2 linked regions of the Methylomonas sp. 11b genome follow. The protein of the gene in region 1 interacts with the protein of each later gene in a pairwise test. Links are inferred from orthologs where the notes say so. Each region holds a gene or a part of one and is shown on either strand. Other genes may lie near its edges. The genes, in order: METH11B_RS0115770 and METH11B_RS0124765.

Region 1 (7,864 bases):
GTAATAGGGTTTCCACACAGCCGTTTTGGCGGCTGCCTGGGCGCAGTTGTATAACAGCCGTCTCAGTTCACCCGGTCCCCGTTTGGATACGCGTCGGCGGCCCCGCTTTTGGCCTGAGTCACAGGCTCGGGGATCCAGCCCGACAAAGGCTACTACGGCATCGCTGCGGCTTAACGGGACCCGATCAAACAAGACAGCCAGCTGTGTTGAGGTTTGCCGGCCAATACCCGGTATGCTCTCAAGACGTCGGGCCTCGGCTTTCAGTGCAGGCTGCAAAGTTAATAAGTCATCCAGTTGCTGATCGATATGCTTGAGCAATCCGTCCAAGGCGGCCACGGTATCAATGAGTGGCGCTTCAAGTTCCTTCACGCTTCGCAAGGCTTTTTGCAGGGCTTGACGATGCTTGACGACCGTCGCACGGCGCCGTTGCAGTAAAGCCACTTGGTGCTGCATCGCCGAAGCAGGTTGATAGGGACGTAAATGACCCCGTTCAGCGGTGATAAATCGCCGGATCATTTGGGCGTCCACTCGATCCGTCTTGCCCCGTCTGCCCAAACCCAGGGCATAATGGCGCATATCCCGTGGGTTCAGCACATAGACGACCATGCCCATCAATACCGCTTGCTCTGCCATGAGTTGATGATAATCGCTGGTGGCTTCCAGGCCAATATAACTCCCGGTCGGTAACGTCTTCAGCCAGGCATTGATGGCCTCTGCCGTATTGGCAAGCGTCAACAAACCCTGCTCTGAATCTATCACCAGTTCATCTTTTGCTACATCGATACCGATCAACATTTCGCTTGTCATACGTCCTCCACCTGTTGAAAAATAAGAGAGTCGGGGTGGTGCGTCTGCCGAGTAAGCTTGTGCACAAATCGGCGGCCTAACCGCTAGATTCTTCATCGACTCTGGAAGACGCGATGGGATGATTTCTCAGTGAGGTCTGTCTTAGCAGATGCTTGTCGATGTCCCTCCATCCCGACAACCAAAGTCTCCCCGATTCTCTTAACCTTTACCATACAAGCCTGTCGATGTGCGCACCCGCCTGGGCTCCGACGAGCTCAGCCCGAACGGAATAGCAGTGATAAATTCAGGTCCGGGTTAATAGCGGCTGATTCGCGTTGTAAGGAAATCCAATCACGCCGGTGCTATGCTGAAGGTACGGTGGCAGCGACGGGGCTTTTCAACTACTACCATCATAGCTTTGGGGAGGTCTGAAAAAATTGTCATCGTTGTGTATGCGCGGATCTAGTAATGTGATTGCAAAGGGCTCGCGCTTTCTGGGGAGCGGCGATTGGGTATTGTTATAAATTACCTTGGGGAAAGGTCGGCGCCGCTCAGTTTTTCCGTTCTTTTTTAAATTAGCCACTCTGTTCTCAGAATTTTTGGGCACGTTGTTCTTTACTTTGTCGTCAGTATTACTAGCCTGTGCCTGCCAATTTTGAGAATGGGTACAGTGATCTTTTCATGCACGGGAGTCCACCATGAACAAACAGACATTCATCGCATCCGCTGTCATCACTACTTTAGTGGGTTGCGCCACACCACCGATTGAACAGAAAGCAACAATCGAAAATGATTTGAGTACCGAATTACCCGCCTCAGCCGCCGGCATATCTGCAGAGCCTTTGTACTTTTCTTCGCAACAAGAAGCCGAAGGCGCTTTGATCGGTTATAACTACGGGCTGACCCTGCTTGCCGATGGCCGAGTTCAAGCATTCGTCTCCGGTTTAAATGGGTCGGGCATGGAAAACCCATTCGACGTGGTTAGGGCAAAAGCGCAAAGTTCGTCAGCCAAAATTACCGACTTGGCCGAGGCGGAAACTGAAATGGCATTTCCGCAAATTACGCTAGCCGAGAAAAAGAACGGCCAGGCAGCTATCGACGCATTGGGCGATAAGCTGGGGGATGTGGCTAAAGCCTACGACATGTCCAGCGAGCGCCTGGAAGATATATTGCGCACCGATGCGTCGGCCTGGATCGATGAAAGCGGCCGCCTGCTCTATATCGACGAACATACCAATGTTACTCAGGGGCAAGGCGAACAAGAAACCGCCACGGTAACCAGCACGGGTAGCAGCGTGGCAAGCGCGGCAACGGCCGACCCGTTCGCCCTGCACAGCAAGCCAGGTTCGAATCGCGTTATCTATTTGGATTTCAACGGCCATGTAGCAACGAATACGGCGTGGAGTACGACTGCGCTTAATGCCCAAGCCTACGATATCGACAGCAACCCAAGCGCTTTCAGCAGCGCGGAATTAAATAACATTCGCGAGATCTGGCAGCGGGTAGCGGAAGACTACGCGCCGTTCGATGTTGACGTTACCACGCAGGAACCCGTTTTGGATGCTCTGAGACGCACCAGCACCAGCGATGTGCAGTACGGCACTCGAGTAGTCGTTACCCGTTCCATGCCGCAACTTTGCAACCAAACTTGCGGCGGTGTGGCTTACGTTAATGTGTTTTCATATTATTCAGCCGCCTACCCGGAACGCTATCGGCCCGCCTGGGTATTCTTCGACAAACTGGGCAACGGTTATCCCAAATACGTTGCCGAAGCCGTATCGCACGAAGTCGGGCATAACTTGAACCTCAATCATGATGGCAATGCCTCCACCGGCTATTATGCCGGCCACGGTAGCGGTGCAACCGGCTGGGCGCCAGTCATGGGGGTGGGTTATTACAAACCTGTCGCACAATGGAGTAAAGGCGAGTATCCGGGCGCTAACAATCTACAAGATGATCTTGCGGTGATAAATGCTGCGGGTGCTCCAGTACGACCCGATGACTTCCCCGATACAACAGCCAGTGCGGCACCATTGGCAGGCGACGCCGGCACTGTTTTGCAAAATGGCATCATCGAACGCACGACGGACGCCGATATTTTCGTGTTTTCAACCGGCGGGGGAAGCGCGCAGTTCAATGTCACCCCCGATGCAGTAGCGCCCAATTTGGATGTGTTATTAAAGTTAATTGACGCGCAAGGCAATACCGTGGCCCAAGCCAATCCGGTGGACAGCTTGGCGGCATCCTTAAGCGTTTCGCTCAACGCCGGAAAATATTTCCTGAAAATCGAAGGGGTCGGTAAAGGCGACTTAACTACTGGCTACTCTGACTACGGCAGCCTCGGTCAATATCAAATTACCGGCAATTACCCCATTTTGGCTGCGGTGCCACCCGCAGCAGTCATCACGGCTCTGCCAACTGTCGGCGACGCACCACTCAATGTGACGCTGAATGGTTCCGGCTCCAGTGCTAGAAACGGCTCAATCTCGTCATACGCATGGAATTTCGGCGACGGTTCCGCGGCAACTAGCGGCGCATCGGTCAGTCACATCTACAACACCCCTGGTGCCTATACCGCAACACTGACCGTTACGGATAGCAGCGGTTTGAAAACCAGTACTTCGCAAAGTATTCAGGCGGCACAAAGTGTCGTGGCAATGAATATGAAAGTTGCCGGTACCGTGATGACTCGAAAATTGTTAAGCGGAGGTAAATCGCAATGCGTTGCTAACATTACCGTTAAATCCGGAACAGCATCAGTTATCGGTGCCAGCATCTATGGCACTTGGAGCGGTTCGGTGGCCTCGGGTACGACAAAAACCAATGTGACCGGAGCGAGCTATTCCATTAGCGGCACAAAAGGCTCGGCTGCCCTGAGCAGTGCGCCGCTGCCCAAAAATAGCAAGGGTACCTGCGCGTTTACCGTCACCAAGGTCGTCAAGAATGGCTACTTGTACGATGGCAGTGGTGCCATTTCACGCAGTTTGTCCTGGTAAATTAATGCTCGGGGGCGGCTGATTCTTGGCCGTCCCCGGCTTATTTCGGAGTTATCCCGGTTGACGATAATTGATTCGAATCGGGATAGCCTTACAAACATTTCCACGTCTGCTTGCATTCCCTGGCTGCTTATCCCTCCTCTCCCAAAAGATTCTGTTGCCTGGTTCAACAACAAGCCTTCAAATCGCCGGCTCTGCGTAGCCACGTAAACTGCAAAAGACGCGCAAGCCCCTCCCGCGCTAAAATTCCCCTATTGTGCGGCGTCGCACTCAGCCAACTTTTTACCATCATGCTCAATTTCAAAAACATCGCCATCCGTCGCGGCAACCGTTTGCTGTTTAGCGAGGCCTCTTTCACGATACATAAAGGCCAAAAAATCGGTCTGACCGGGGCCAATGGCGCTGGCAAATCCAGCCTGTTCGCGTTACTTCGCGGCGAATTAAATGCCGACGAAGGTGATTTTTCCATGCCGCCGAATCTGGAAATCGCTCATGTTGCTCAGGAAACGCCTGCTTTGGAATGTTCAGCCATCGACTATGTGCTGGACGGCGACAGAGAGCTGCGTGCGTTGCAGGCAAAGTTACATAAGGCCGAGCAAGCGCATGACGGCATCAAATTGGCGGAGCTACATGCGGCCTTGGATCATGTCGGCGGTTACACGGCCCAGGCTCGGGCGTCACGTTTGTTAAACGGCCTGGGTTTCAGCACTGAGCAGGAAAGCCGGCCGGTCAGCTCTTTTTCCGGCGGTTGGCGCATGCGGTTGAATTTGGCGCAAGCGCTGATGTGCCGCTCGGATCTATTACTGCTGGACGAACCCACCAACCATCTGGATTTGGATGCGGTGATTTATTTGCAGGATTGGCTCAGCAAATATCCCGGCACTTTGTTATTGATTTCCCATGACCGCGATTTTCTGGATACCATCACCGACCATATCGTCCACATCGAGCAGAACCGCGCCGAAATATACACGGGCAATTATTCCGCCTTCGAACGCATGCGCGCCGAAAAACTGGCCCAACAACAAACCGCCTACGAAAAACAGCAGCGTGAGATTGCCCATATCCAAAGCTTTGTTGATCGTTTCAAAGCGCAAGCCACCAAAGCCAGACAGGCGCAAAGCCGTATCAAAGCCTTGGAGCGGATGGAGCTGATCGCGCAGGCCCATGTCGATTCGCCGTTTGGTTTCAGTTTTCCGCCGCCGAAAAAAATGCCCAATCCGCTGCTAAAAATCGAAGAAGCCGACATCGGCTACGGCGATAAAGTGGTGATTAAAAACGCCAGCCTGTCGATCGCGCCGGGCGACCGTATCGGCCTGCTCGGGCCCAATGGCGCCGGCAAGTCCAGCTTGATCAAAGTACTTTCCGGGCAAATGCCGGCATTGACTGGTAAGCTACAGACCGCTCAGGATTTGAATATCGGCTATTTCGCCCAGCATCAACTGGAATTGCTCAATTTGGAAGAAAGCCCGCTTTGGCATCTGCAAAAGTTGGATAAGCAAGCTACTGAAAAGGATTTGCGCAATTTTCTGGGCGGCTTTGATTTTCGCGGCGACAAGGTCAACGATCCGGTCGGACCGTTTTCCGGTGGCGAAAAAGCCCGCTTGGTGCTGGCCATGTTGGTTTATCAAAATCCCAATTTGTTGCTGTTGGACGAGCCGACCAACCATTTGGATTTGGAAATGCGCCACGCTCTGAGTGTGGCCTTGCAGGAATATCAAGGTGCTCTGGTCGTGGTGTCGCATGACAGGCATTTACTGCGCTCGGTGACCGACCAACTGTTGTTGGTGGCCGGCGGCAAGATGCAGCCATTCGACGGTGATTTGGACGATTACAAGCAATGGCTTGCCGAGCAGAAAAAAGCGGGCGACGAACCGGTCGCGAACGACAATGCCGGCGGGGTGTCGCGCAAGGATCAGCGTAAACTCGATGCGGAGCGGCGGCAGCGCTTAAAACCGTTGTTAGACGCGGTGAAAAAAGCCGAAACGGCGGTAGAAAAGTTTCATCAGCAACAGCGCGATCTTGAAGAACAATTGGCCGATCCGGCTATTTATGCCGAGGAATACAAGGAACAATTAAAGCAGTTACTGAGTCGGAAAGGCCAAATCGATAGCGCGCTGGAACAGGCAGAAATGGATTGGCTGGCAGCGGAGGAAAACCTACAACAAGCGGAGTGATCATGTACCAACTGATGGTGTTGTTTTTTGAGATTTGCATTATGCGCAAAGGGCCACAGGATGTGCCGGCGTCGCCTTGGCTAGTGCGGCTGATGTTCATACCCTATTTGCTGGTTAATCTACTGATTTTGTTGTTGGACAGCGATTGGGCGCATGCTTTGCTGCAAATCAGCGCGGAGACCGTATTAATGGTCGGTTTCTGCTATCCGCTTCTGTATTTTTCCGGGAAAACCGCCCGTTTTCCGCAAACCCTGACGGCATTATTGGGCTCTGATGTGGTGATTAGTTTGTGCGCCATTCCGGCGGTCGCCAGCCTGAATACCCAGATCAGCCAGGTGGCATACATTGCGATGATCGTGCTGATGGGCTGGCATTGGTTGGTCAATGGCAATATTTTCCGGCATGCCCTGGATAGACCGTTATTGTTCGGCTTGGCGCTGGCTTTTTTATATATACTCATTTCCACACAAGTGATGACCTTGTTGTTTACCGAGATTGCCGCTAGCGATTAGGAGGATGTATGACGATTTATAAACATATTTTATTGGCTGCCGATTTTTTTGAACATGGCGGTCAAGTGGCCGAAAAAGCCAGGCAAATCGCCGCGCAAAACGCTGCCCAGCTGAGCTTGGTACATGTGGTCGATAATTTGCCGATTACCGATCCCGCTTATGGCCCCATCATTCCATTCGATGTGGATTTGACCCAGGAATTGATGGAGGCCACCAAGAAACGCCTGCACGAGCTGGGCGAGAAACTACAGGTTCCCGCCGAACGCCAACATCTGGAAATGGGTAGCCCTAAACTGGAAATCGTCCGGGTAGCAGAAGAAATTCAGGCCGATTTAATCGTCGTGGGTTCGCACGGCCGTCATGGTTTTGCGTTGTTGCTCGGCTCAACAGCCAACGGCGTGCTGCATCATGCCAAATGCGACGTACTAGCGGTGCGATTAGCGGATGATTGAGCTGGTTTTGGGCGGCGCCCGTTCCGGTAAAAGCCGCTATGCCGAGCAACAAGCTTTGGCGTCCGGTATGCCGGTGGTGTACATCGCCACCGCCGAAGCGGGAGATGACGAGATGCACAGCCGCATCCAGCATCATCAACAGCGCCGTCCAAAGCATTGGCTAACCGTTGAAGAGCCTATCGCATTGGCGGATGTGATTAGCGAATACGCCGGCAAACAGCATTGCTTGCTGGTCGATTGCCTGACGCTTTGGTTGTGCAATGTGTTATTCGACAAGCAAGGTAATCTGCAAGAACAGCGCTATCAGCAACAAGCCGATGCCTTATGCGCAGTGCTGGCGGCAGGCCGGCAACGCGTGATCATGGTCAGCAACGAAGTGGGCCTGGGTGTTGTAGCCGCCGACGCGATGACCCGCCGATTCGTCGATGAAGCCGGCTTTTTACATCAAAGACTCGCGCAAATTAGCGACAAGGTGGTGCTGGTCAGCGCCGGTTTGCCGCAAATCCTCAAAAACGTCTAATTTCCTTATGAACAGTTTATCCGCGCCAATTGCCGCGCCCGATGCACACTATTACCAACAAGCGTTGGACAGGCAAGCGCAATTGACCAAGCCGCCCGGCTCCTTGGGCTTGCTGGAGGATTGCGCAGTAAGGCTGGCGGCAATGCAACGCCGGGAAATGCCTAAGCTGGAAAAAATCCATGTCAGCGTATTTGCCGCTGATCACGGCATTGCCGAGGAAGGCGTCTCAGCCTTTCCGCAAGTGGTGACGATGGAAATGGTAAAAAACTTCGCAGCCGGTGGTGCGGCGGTAAATGTGCTGGCCCGCCATGTCGATGCGTATTTCGAAGTTGTCGATGTAGGGCTGATTCAGCCAGTGGCTTTAGCCGATGTCATCAGTCATAGAGCCGGCGCAGGCACTGCCAATTTCAAGAGGACGGCG
Region 2 (8,293 bases), 1.9 Mb from region 1 along the record:
CGCGGCTATACAGCGGTCAGCGTTTCAGCGCCAAGCTGCCCTGGTACCGCGGCGATGAATCGAAAATGGAAAAAGAAGCCCAGGCATTATGTCGGGTGGTGCATAAACATCTGTTTGACGCGCCCTTGTCGATTGCTATCGATCTGCATTCGGGGTTTGGCATCCACGATAGATTATGGTTTCCCTATGCGTCCTGTCAAACGCCGTTTCCGGGCATAGCAGAAGCTTATTGCTTAAAACAATTGTTTGATCGCTGCTACCCGCACCATTTCTATAAAATAGAGCCTATGAGCCAAGAATACGTTATCAGCGGGGACTTATGGGATTATCTATATGACGATTTTATAGACCGGCACGGCAAACAACGCGTATTTCTACCCTTAACCCTGGAGATGGGCTCTTGGCTGTGGCTACGCAAAAGTCCGACGCATTTGTTTCAACGTCACGGCTTGTTCCATCCCTTGCTGCCGCATCGTCAACAGCGCATTATGCGCAGGCATCTAACCTTATTCGATTTCTTATATCGCAGCCTGCTCTACCCGAAAAAATGGGCGACGTTGAACAGCCAACAACAAGAGCACAATCGGCAAAAGGCTATGGATTTCTGGTATGCCTGAGTCATCAGCCAAGCAGCATTGGTTATTACTGCGTGGACTGTGCCGAGAGGCTGCACATTGGGGAAATTTTCCGGATTTGTTGCAGCAGGCTTTTCCACAATCAACCGTCAGCACTATCGATTTGCCAGGTACCGGCCGATATTACCGAGAACCCAGTCCGGACAGTATCGAAACGATAACGGAACAAGTCCGCCGCGAGGCTTTAGCGGTCGGTTTACTGGCAAAACCTGTCACGGTACTCGCATTTTCCCTTGGCGGCATGGTGACCTGGGAATGGTTGCAGCGCTATCCGCAAGACATCGCTGCAGCCGCCCTCATCAATACCAGCTTTGCGGGCCTAAGCCCATTTTATCGGCGCATGCGTTGGCAGAGTTATCCGCAGTTTTTTGAGTTATTGCTAGAAAGGGATTTATATAACAGGGAACTGGCAATTCTTCAGCTGGTTAGTAACCGGCAAGACCTCTACGCGGAAACGGCCAAGGCCTGGAGCGCCATACAGCAAGTTCGGCCTATCAGCCTTGCTAATGGTGTCAGACAGCTGAAAGCAGCGGCACGCTATCGACCTAGCCAGAGAAAACCGGAAACACCATTGCTGTTATTGAATGGCCGGGGCGACCGTTTAGTCGCACCGGCTTGTTCCGACGCCATTCATAACAAATGGCAAATCGACATCTTCACGCACCCGTGGGCGGGCCATGATCTATGTTTGGACGATGGAGCCTGGGTAGCAAACCGTTTAAAAGACTGGATAAACCAGACTACGGTTTAAATCCGAAGATTATTTGATTTCAAACTCAGCTTTACTGCGACCGGAAGCCAGCAATTCCTGCATCCATTTCGGCGCCAATCCACGGCCAGACCAGGTTAAAGATGCATCGTCAGGACTACGGTACCTAGCCGCAACTTTACCGGTTTTTCTTTCGGATTTCTTCTCGCCGTCTTGAATATCGACAGTTACGCCAATAGAAGCCGCCAATTCCTTTATTTGCGCAATAACTTCCTTGCGTTTACTGGATTGTCTTTCTTTTAATGCTTTTTCGGCATTATCAATAACAGCCTGTAATTCGGCTTCGGATAGTTTATTAAAGTCAGTCATATTTTCCTCGTTAATCAAAAAACGCAATCAATTCTATCACCCGGCGTTTCTAAATAAAACTATTATTCAGAATTTACTGAAAAATTGACTTCGGAATATACCTTGCCTTTCTTATCCGTCAACTGTACTTGCCATTCGCCCTTATCTTTGGCAGACAGGGTTTTACTAGACCATACCTTGGTTATTTTATCTTTCATATCCAATTGTTTTTGATGCACGATTTGACCGTTACGCGACCATCGATGAAACAAAGATCTACCCTTCATGTTTTTTATCTCACTAAAATAAAAAACTTCCTGGGATTGGTTAGGAATAACTCTCAGCGGCGACTTAATCGGCTCACCGGGTTCATCATCCTTGGGCTCGGTATTTAAAGATGCTCTGATAACCTTTCGGTCCAATATAATCGCCGCCGGCTTTTTAACACTGTCGATTTTTTTAACACTTTCAGAGTGGGCTGCTTCCTTAGGCACTATCGCCGGCACTGGCTTTTCTATTAGCGCCGACTCTTGCCGTTCAACAATTTCAGCATCCGGTGTATTAAATTTTTGAACTTTTTCCGTGGTATCGATCAGAGTATCACTATCTTCGTCAGCGCCGCCAAACCATGAAAACAATACTATTAGCATCAAAACTAACACCAGAACCGCAACCAGTATCCTGCGAATATGCCAAACCGTTACCGTTTGCGGCTCCGTGCTTATGCCTGGGTGTTTCTTATCATAATTAATTTTGATAACTACTTTATTATCAGCCATGTTTTTTCCCGATATTGAATCAACCAAACGAAACTGGAATCATTTGATGCACTAGCCCGTTACAACACATTGTCCTTGGTAATATAACATTTTAGTTCTAACATAATCGGTTCAACTTGCCGAAAACCTGGATGTTTGCATGAGTAGCCTGCTTAAACAATTCGAAGAGTCCTCCTCATTGTACGGAGGCAACGCCCATTTCATCGAGTACTTGTACGAACAGTACTTGAGCAATCCGGAATCCATCAGCCCAAGCTGGCGGCAACGCTTCGACCACATTCGCAGCGGCGCCACCGAAGACACACCGCATAGCGTGATTGTGGAGCGCTTCGAAAAACTGGCGATTGCGGAACCGGGCAGGCTGGCCAGAATGCAGGGGTTTACCGAGCAAAGCGTCAAGAAGCAATCAGCGGTAGCCCGCTTGATCAATCATTACCGGGTCAAAGGCCATCAGATAGCCTCTAACAATCCGCTTGGTCAATCGCAAAGCGTCCCTGCTGACTTGGAACCTATATATTATGGTTTGACCGATGCGGATATGAGCACGCTGTTCGACACCGGCGGCTTGTGCGGCGTTGATCGCTTACCCCTAAAAGCGATTATTCAAACGCTTAACGAGATTTACTGCGGCAGCATCGGCAGCGAATACATGCACATCGTCGATGACGAAAAGAAACGCTGGATCAAGGATAAACTGGAAGGCGCGAAACCGGATTTCAGCAGCCATCCGGAAAAACGCCAATGGCTGTTAAAGTTGTTGATTGCCGCAGAAGGCCTGGAAAGATTCCTGCACCGCAAATATGTCGGCCAAAAACGCTTTTCGCTGGAAGGCGGCGAGTCTTTGATTCCAGTGCTGGACGAATTGATCCAACGCGCAGGCGAACACAAAGGCAAGGAAATCGTCATCGGTATGGCCCATCGCGGCCGTCTGAACGTACTTATTAATATACTGGGAAAAAGCCCGGCGGTACTGTTCGGGGAATTCGAAGGCACCCACACGTCCTCGCCCGGCGTACTAACCGGCGATGTCAAATACCATCAAGGCTTTTCGTCCAATATTGCCACACCGGGCGGCCCGATTCATTTGACGCTGGCCTTCAACCCCTCGCATTTGGAAATCATCAATCCGGTGGTGGAAGGCTCGGTAAAAGCCCGCCAAGATCGGCACGGCCCGGATGGTTTTGACGCGATCTTGCCGATATTGATTCACGGCGACGCCGCTTTTGCCGGCCAGGGTATTGTGATGGAAACCTTGAACATGTCGGAAACGCGCGCCTTCTCCACCGGCGGCACCGTGCATATTGTCATCAACAACCAAATCGGTTTTACCACCAGCAATCCCTTCGATGCCAGATCCACCCTGTACTGTACCGACGTAGCCAACATGATTCAGGCGCCGGTATTTCACGTCAACGGCGACGATCCGGAGGCGGTGATTTTCATCACGCAATTGGCATTGGATTACCGTAACACCTTTCATAAAGATGTGGTTATTGACTTAATTTGCTACCGCCGTCATGGTCACAACGAGGCGGACGAACCGGCGGCTACCCAGCCGATGATGTATAAATCCATCCGCGATCACCAGACCCCGCCGCAAATCTACGCACAGAAATTAATTGCGGAAGGCGTGGTCACGGAAGACATGGTGCAGAAAATGGAGCAGGATTACCAACAACTGCTCAACGAAGGCCAACCGGTATCACGGCCGATTATAGAAAACAACGTTTATTCATACTCGGCGCGCTGGGTGCCTTATCAAAACAAACATTGGGACACGCCGGCCGACACCTCTATAAGCTTGGAGCATCTCCAATTCTGCAACCAGCGTTTGCAAAGCTTGCCGGAAGGTTTTGAACTGCATCCCAGAGTCGCCAAAGTCATGGAAGACCGCAATAAAATGGCGGCCGGCGAAATTCCAATGGATTGGGGCTTTGCGGAAAATTTGGCTTATGCGACGCTACTATTGGAAAAATACCATATGCGCTTGACCGGCCAGGACATCGGCCGCGGCACGTTCTCGCATCGCCACGCCATTTTGCTGAATCAAGCCAACGGCGAAAATTACATCCCGCTCAAACATTTAAGCGAAAACCAGGGCCGCGCACAAATCTTTAACTCCTTACTGTCGGAAGCCGGCGTGTTGGGTTTCGAATACGGCTACAGCTCCACCGAACCGAATAAACTGGTGATCTGGGAAGCGCAATTCGGCGATTTCGCCAACGGCGCGCAAGTAGTCATAGACCAGTTCATTTCCTCCGGCGAAACCAAATGGGGCAAGCTCAGCGGCTTGGTCATGCTGCTGCCACACGGTTTTGAAGGTCAAGGCCCGGAACATTCCTCGGCTCGCCTGGAACGTTATTTACAGCTATGTGCCGACCACAATATCCAAGTCTGCGTCCCCACTACACCGGCACAAATTTTTCATTTGCTGCGTCGACAGATGCTGCGCCAATATCGCAAACCGCTTATCGTCATGAGTCCGAAAAGCCTGCTACGGCACAAGCTAGCGGTATCGACACTAAGCGATTTGACCCATGGCGAATTTTTGAACGTGATAGGCGAACAGGACGATATCGATCCCTACCACGTCACGCGCATCGTATTGTGCGCCGGCAAGGTATATTTCGATTTGTTGGAAGCTCGCCGCCTGGATCAGGAGCAACTGCGCCATGTCGCGATTATTCGTATCGAGCAGCTCTATCCGTTTCCGAACGAGCAATTCAAACGCGAAATCGACAAATACCCCAATGTCGAACATATTGTCTGGTGTCAGGAAGAACCGAAAAACCAAGGCGCCTGGTACCAAAGCAAGCACCATTTTTTCGATTTGCTAGACAAGAATATCCCGATCAGCTATGCCGGCCGGGTCGCGTCGGCATCACCGGCGGTCGGCAATTACAAAACCCATCTCAACGAACAACGCGCCGTGGTAAACGCCGCGCTCTATGGCAGCAACGAAGGAAATACACATGAGCTTTGAAATACTGGTCCCCAGCCTTCCCGAATCCGTATCCGATGCCACCCTAGTCGCATGGCACAAACAGGCGGGCGAATGGGTCAACGAAGGCGACAATCTGGCCGACCTCGAAACCGACAAGGTCATCCTGGAAGTACCTGCACCAAAATCCGGAACACTGGTAGAACTGGTGGTACAAGACGGCGAAACCGTAGTCGGCGGTCAGCTACTAGCCAAACTGGATGCCCAGCCAGCCAAACCGGCTCAGGTAACCGAAAAAACCGAAGACGCCGTCCTTAGCCCTTCCGTTCGCAAATTGGTCGCCGAAAAAGACCTTGACCCGCAAGCCATCGCCGGCTCCGGAAAACATGGCCGAATTCTGAAAACTGATGTTTTGGATTTCTTGAACACACAAGCGAAAGACGCGCCACCTACTCCAGCCCCCGCGCCACCACCGGCAACGGAAACCCACTCGCCCTTATCGGCCACAGCCGTGGCCAGCCTAAGGCCGGAACAGCGGGTGCCGATGACTCGCTTGCGTGCCAAAGTGGCCGAACGCTTGCTGCAAGCCCAGCAAAACGCGGCGATGCTGACTACCTTTAACGAAGTCAATCTCAGTGCGGTCATCGATCTGCGCAATCACTACAAAGATCGTTTCGAAACCAAACACAGCATCAAGCTGGGCTTCATGTCGTTCTTCGTGAAGGCATCCATTGAAGGCTTAAAACGCTTCCCGGCGATTAACGCGTCTATTGACGGCAGCGACATCATTTACCACGGCTACTACGACATCGGCATCGCCGTCACCACACCGCGCGGCTTGATCGTGCCGATTTTGCGCGACGCTGATCAGCTGGATTTTGCCGGCATCGAAAAAGGCATACACGATTTTGGTAATAAAGCCCGCAACGGCTCGATCAGCGTTGAAGATCTCAGCGGCGGCACCTTTACCATCACGAATGGCGGAATTTTCGGCTCCATGCTCTCTACACCCATCCTGAATCCGCCGCAATGCGCGATTTTAGGCATGCACGCCATCAAAGACCGGCCGGTGGTGGAAAACGGTGAGATCGTTATTCGGCCTATCATGTACCTGGCTTTGTCCTACGACCATCGTTTGGTGGACGGCAAGGAAGCGGTGCAGTTTTTGGGCATCATCAAGGAATGTCTGGAAGCGCCGGCGCATTTATTACTAAATATCTAACTTACTGATCCATCACTCCCGCGCAAGCGGGAGTCCAACTTCCAGCCATCATCGATTTCATGCGCTACACCATTATTCCCGTCACCGCCTATCAACAAAACTGCACCTTACTGGTCTGCGAACAAACCAATAAAGCCGCTCTGGTCGATCCGGGCGGCGACCTTGATGTATTGCTGAAGGAAGTCAAAAAACAAGGCGTGGCGTTGGAATCGATACTGGTCACCCACGGCCATCTCGATCATGTTGGCGGTGTTGCGGAGTTGGCCGAAAAACTCTCGTTGCCAATCATCGGCCCGCAAATTGAAGATACCTTCTGGATCGAGGCCTTGGCGCAGCAATGCCGGATGTTCGGTTTTCCGGAATCGAAAAGCTTTACTCCTCAACGTTGGTTGAACGACGGCGATACGGTAAAGGTTGGCAACGAGGTATTACAGGTGATCCATTGTCCGGGACACACGCCGGGCCATGTGGTGTTCTTCAGCGAGGCACAGCGCTTGGCGCTGGTTGGGGACGTGTTATTCAAAGGCTCGATCGGTCGCACCGATTTCCCCAAAGGCGACCATCAAACTTTGATCGACTCGATTGAATTAAAACTCTGGCCCCTGGGCGAAGATGTGAAATTCATCCCCGGCCATGGCCCGATATCTACCTTTGGCGTGGAAATGCGCAGCAATCCCTTTGTTGGAGCCTACCGCTAATCGAACAAAACCAGCCCAAGGACAGGTTAAAACGGAGGAACTAGCATTCTGGGTAAATAGCTGCCAGCGGATTTTATTGACAACGGTAGGATGGGTAGAGGCGATAGCCGAAACCCATCGCATCAGTTTGAGGATACTTGATGGGTTTCGCTTCGCTCTACCCATCCTACACATTGCAATGCCTCAACCCTGTTTTAGCGGTACGCCATCCAAGCCACCCGGCCGGGGCCCTGGCACCAAATCGCTCAAAACCGCCTTATCCAAAGTCTGTAAAAACTGCTCTATAGCGCCGCCTAATAATCCTATCAGCCCACAATCTTTCTCCAGGGCGCAACGGCCCTGTTTTTTGGGATTGAAGCATTCGGCCATCTGAAAGTGTCCCTCCACTTCCCGTACCACATTGCCGACACTGATCTCCCGCGCCGGCCGCGATAAACGAATACCGCCGCCCTTCCCCCGCACAGTTTGCACAAAGCCTTTTACGCCCAGTTTGTGTACCACCTTGACCAAGTGGTTTCTGGAAATGCCGAAATACTCGGCCAATTCAGTGATTGTCACCAATTTCTCGGTGTTAATTGTCAGATAAATCAATACGCGCAGCGCGTAATCGGTGTGTGCAGTCAATTGCATGTCGATGAGTTCAGTTAAAGCTGTATTTGAAATAAATGTTAATGACGCTTACACTTGCCAAAAGTTGCATTTATAAACCATGTTATAAAACTGTCCGGCGGTAAATTTAATGTTGATCGAACCCGTTGCCCTGTCCGATTTTTTCCTGAGCTTTTTCAGCGCGGCGTTGATCATCTTGCTGGCTACCGTGTATGCCGCTTTATATGCCTGGTCCAAGATCAGCGGCCGCCGCGCGTTCGGGATTGCCGCTTGGGTAATCTACGCCGGGTTGCTGATTTGCGTCGGCGTGTTCAGCTACGTCAACCATTTTAACGATTATTGGCTGCTGCTG

Evidence for each region.
Region 2: the proteins of METH11B_RS0115770 (region 1) and METH11B_RS0124765 interact in binary tests that used the Escherichia coli proteins (3 or more experiments, as listed by UniProt). The link is inferred for Methylomonas sp. 11b from one-to-one orthologs.

Annotation. Positions count from the first base shown.
Region 1 is NZ_KI911557.1:3,269,633-3,277,496, reverse strand. Bases 3,547-6,515 are described here. They hold METH11B_RS0115770 (ATP-binding cassette domain-containing protein), read left to right. Parts: upstream 3,547-4,072; coding sequence 4,073-5,959; downstream 5,960-6,515. Other genes in these bases: METH11B_RS0115760 (universal stress protein), read left to right, coding at 6,480-6,515; METH11B_RS0115765 (hypothetical protein), read left to right, coding at 5,962-6,471; METH11B_RS0115775 (PKD domain-containing protein), read left to right, coding at 3,547-3,782. Also shown: METH11B_RS0115780 (IS110 family transposase), read right to left, coding at 1-807; more of METH11B_RS0115775, read left to right, coding at 1,485-3,546; more of METH11B_RS0115760, read left to right, coding at 6,516-6,923; cobU (bifunctional adenosylcobinamide kinase/adenosylcobinamide-phosphate guanylyltransferase), read left to right, coding at 6,916-7,443; cobT (nicotinate-nucleotide--dimethylbenzimidazole phosphoribosyltransferase), read left to right, coding at 7,451-7,864. UniProt on the Escherichia coli protein: Genetic data indicate it may be involved in ribosome assembly or function.
Region 2 is NZ_KI911557.1:5,173,728-5,182,020, reverse strand. What follows is about bases 2,257-5,654. They hold METH11B_RS0124765 (2-oxoglutarate dehydrogenase E1 component), read left to right. Parts: upstream 2,257-2,610; coding sequence 2,611-5,454; downstream 5,455-5,654. Other genes in these bases: odhB (2-oxoglutarate dehydrogenase complex dihydrolipoyllysine-residue succinyltransferase), read left to right, coding at 5,444-5,654; METH11B_RS0124770 (DUF2914 domain-containing protein), read right to left, coding at 2,257-2,471. In the rest of the region: METH11B_RS0124785 (M14 family zinc carboxypeptidase), read left to right, coding at 1-617; METH11B_RS0124780 (alpha/beta fold hydrolase), read left to right, coding at 610-1,386; METH11B_RS0124775 (H-NS histone family protein), read right to left, coding at 1,396-1,713; more of METH11B_RS0124770, read right to left, coding at 1,776-2,256; more of odhB, read left to right, coding at 5,655-6,634; METH11B_RS0124755 (MBL fold metallo-hydrolase), read left to right, coding at 6,694-7,332; METH11B_RS0124750 (Rrf2 family transcriptional regulator), read right to left, coding at 7,516-7,962; METH11B_RS0124745 (hypothetical protein), read left to right, coding at 8,072-8,293. UniProt on the Escherichia coli protein: E1 component of the 2-oxoglutarate dehydrogenase (OGDH) complex which catalyzes the decarboxylation of 2-oxoglutarate, the first step in the conversion of 2-oxoglutarate to succinyl-CoA and CO(2).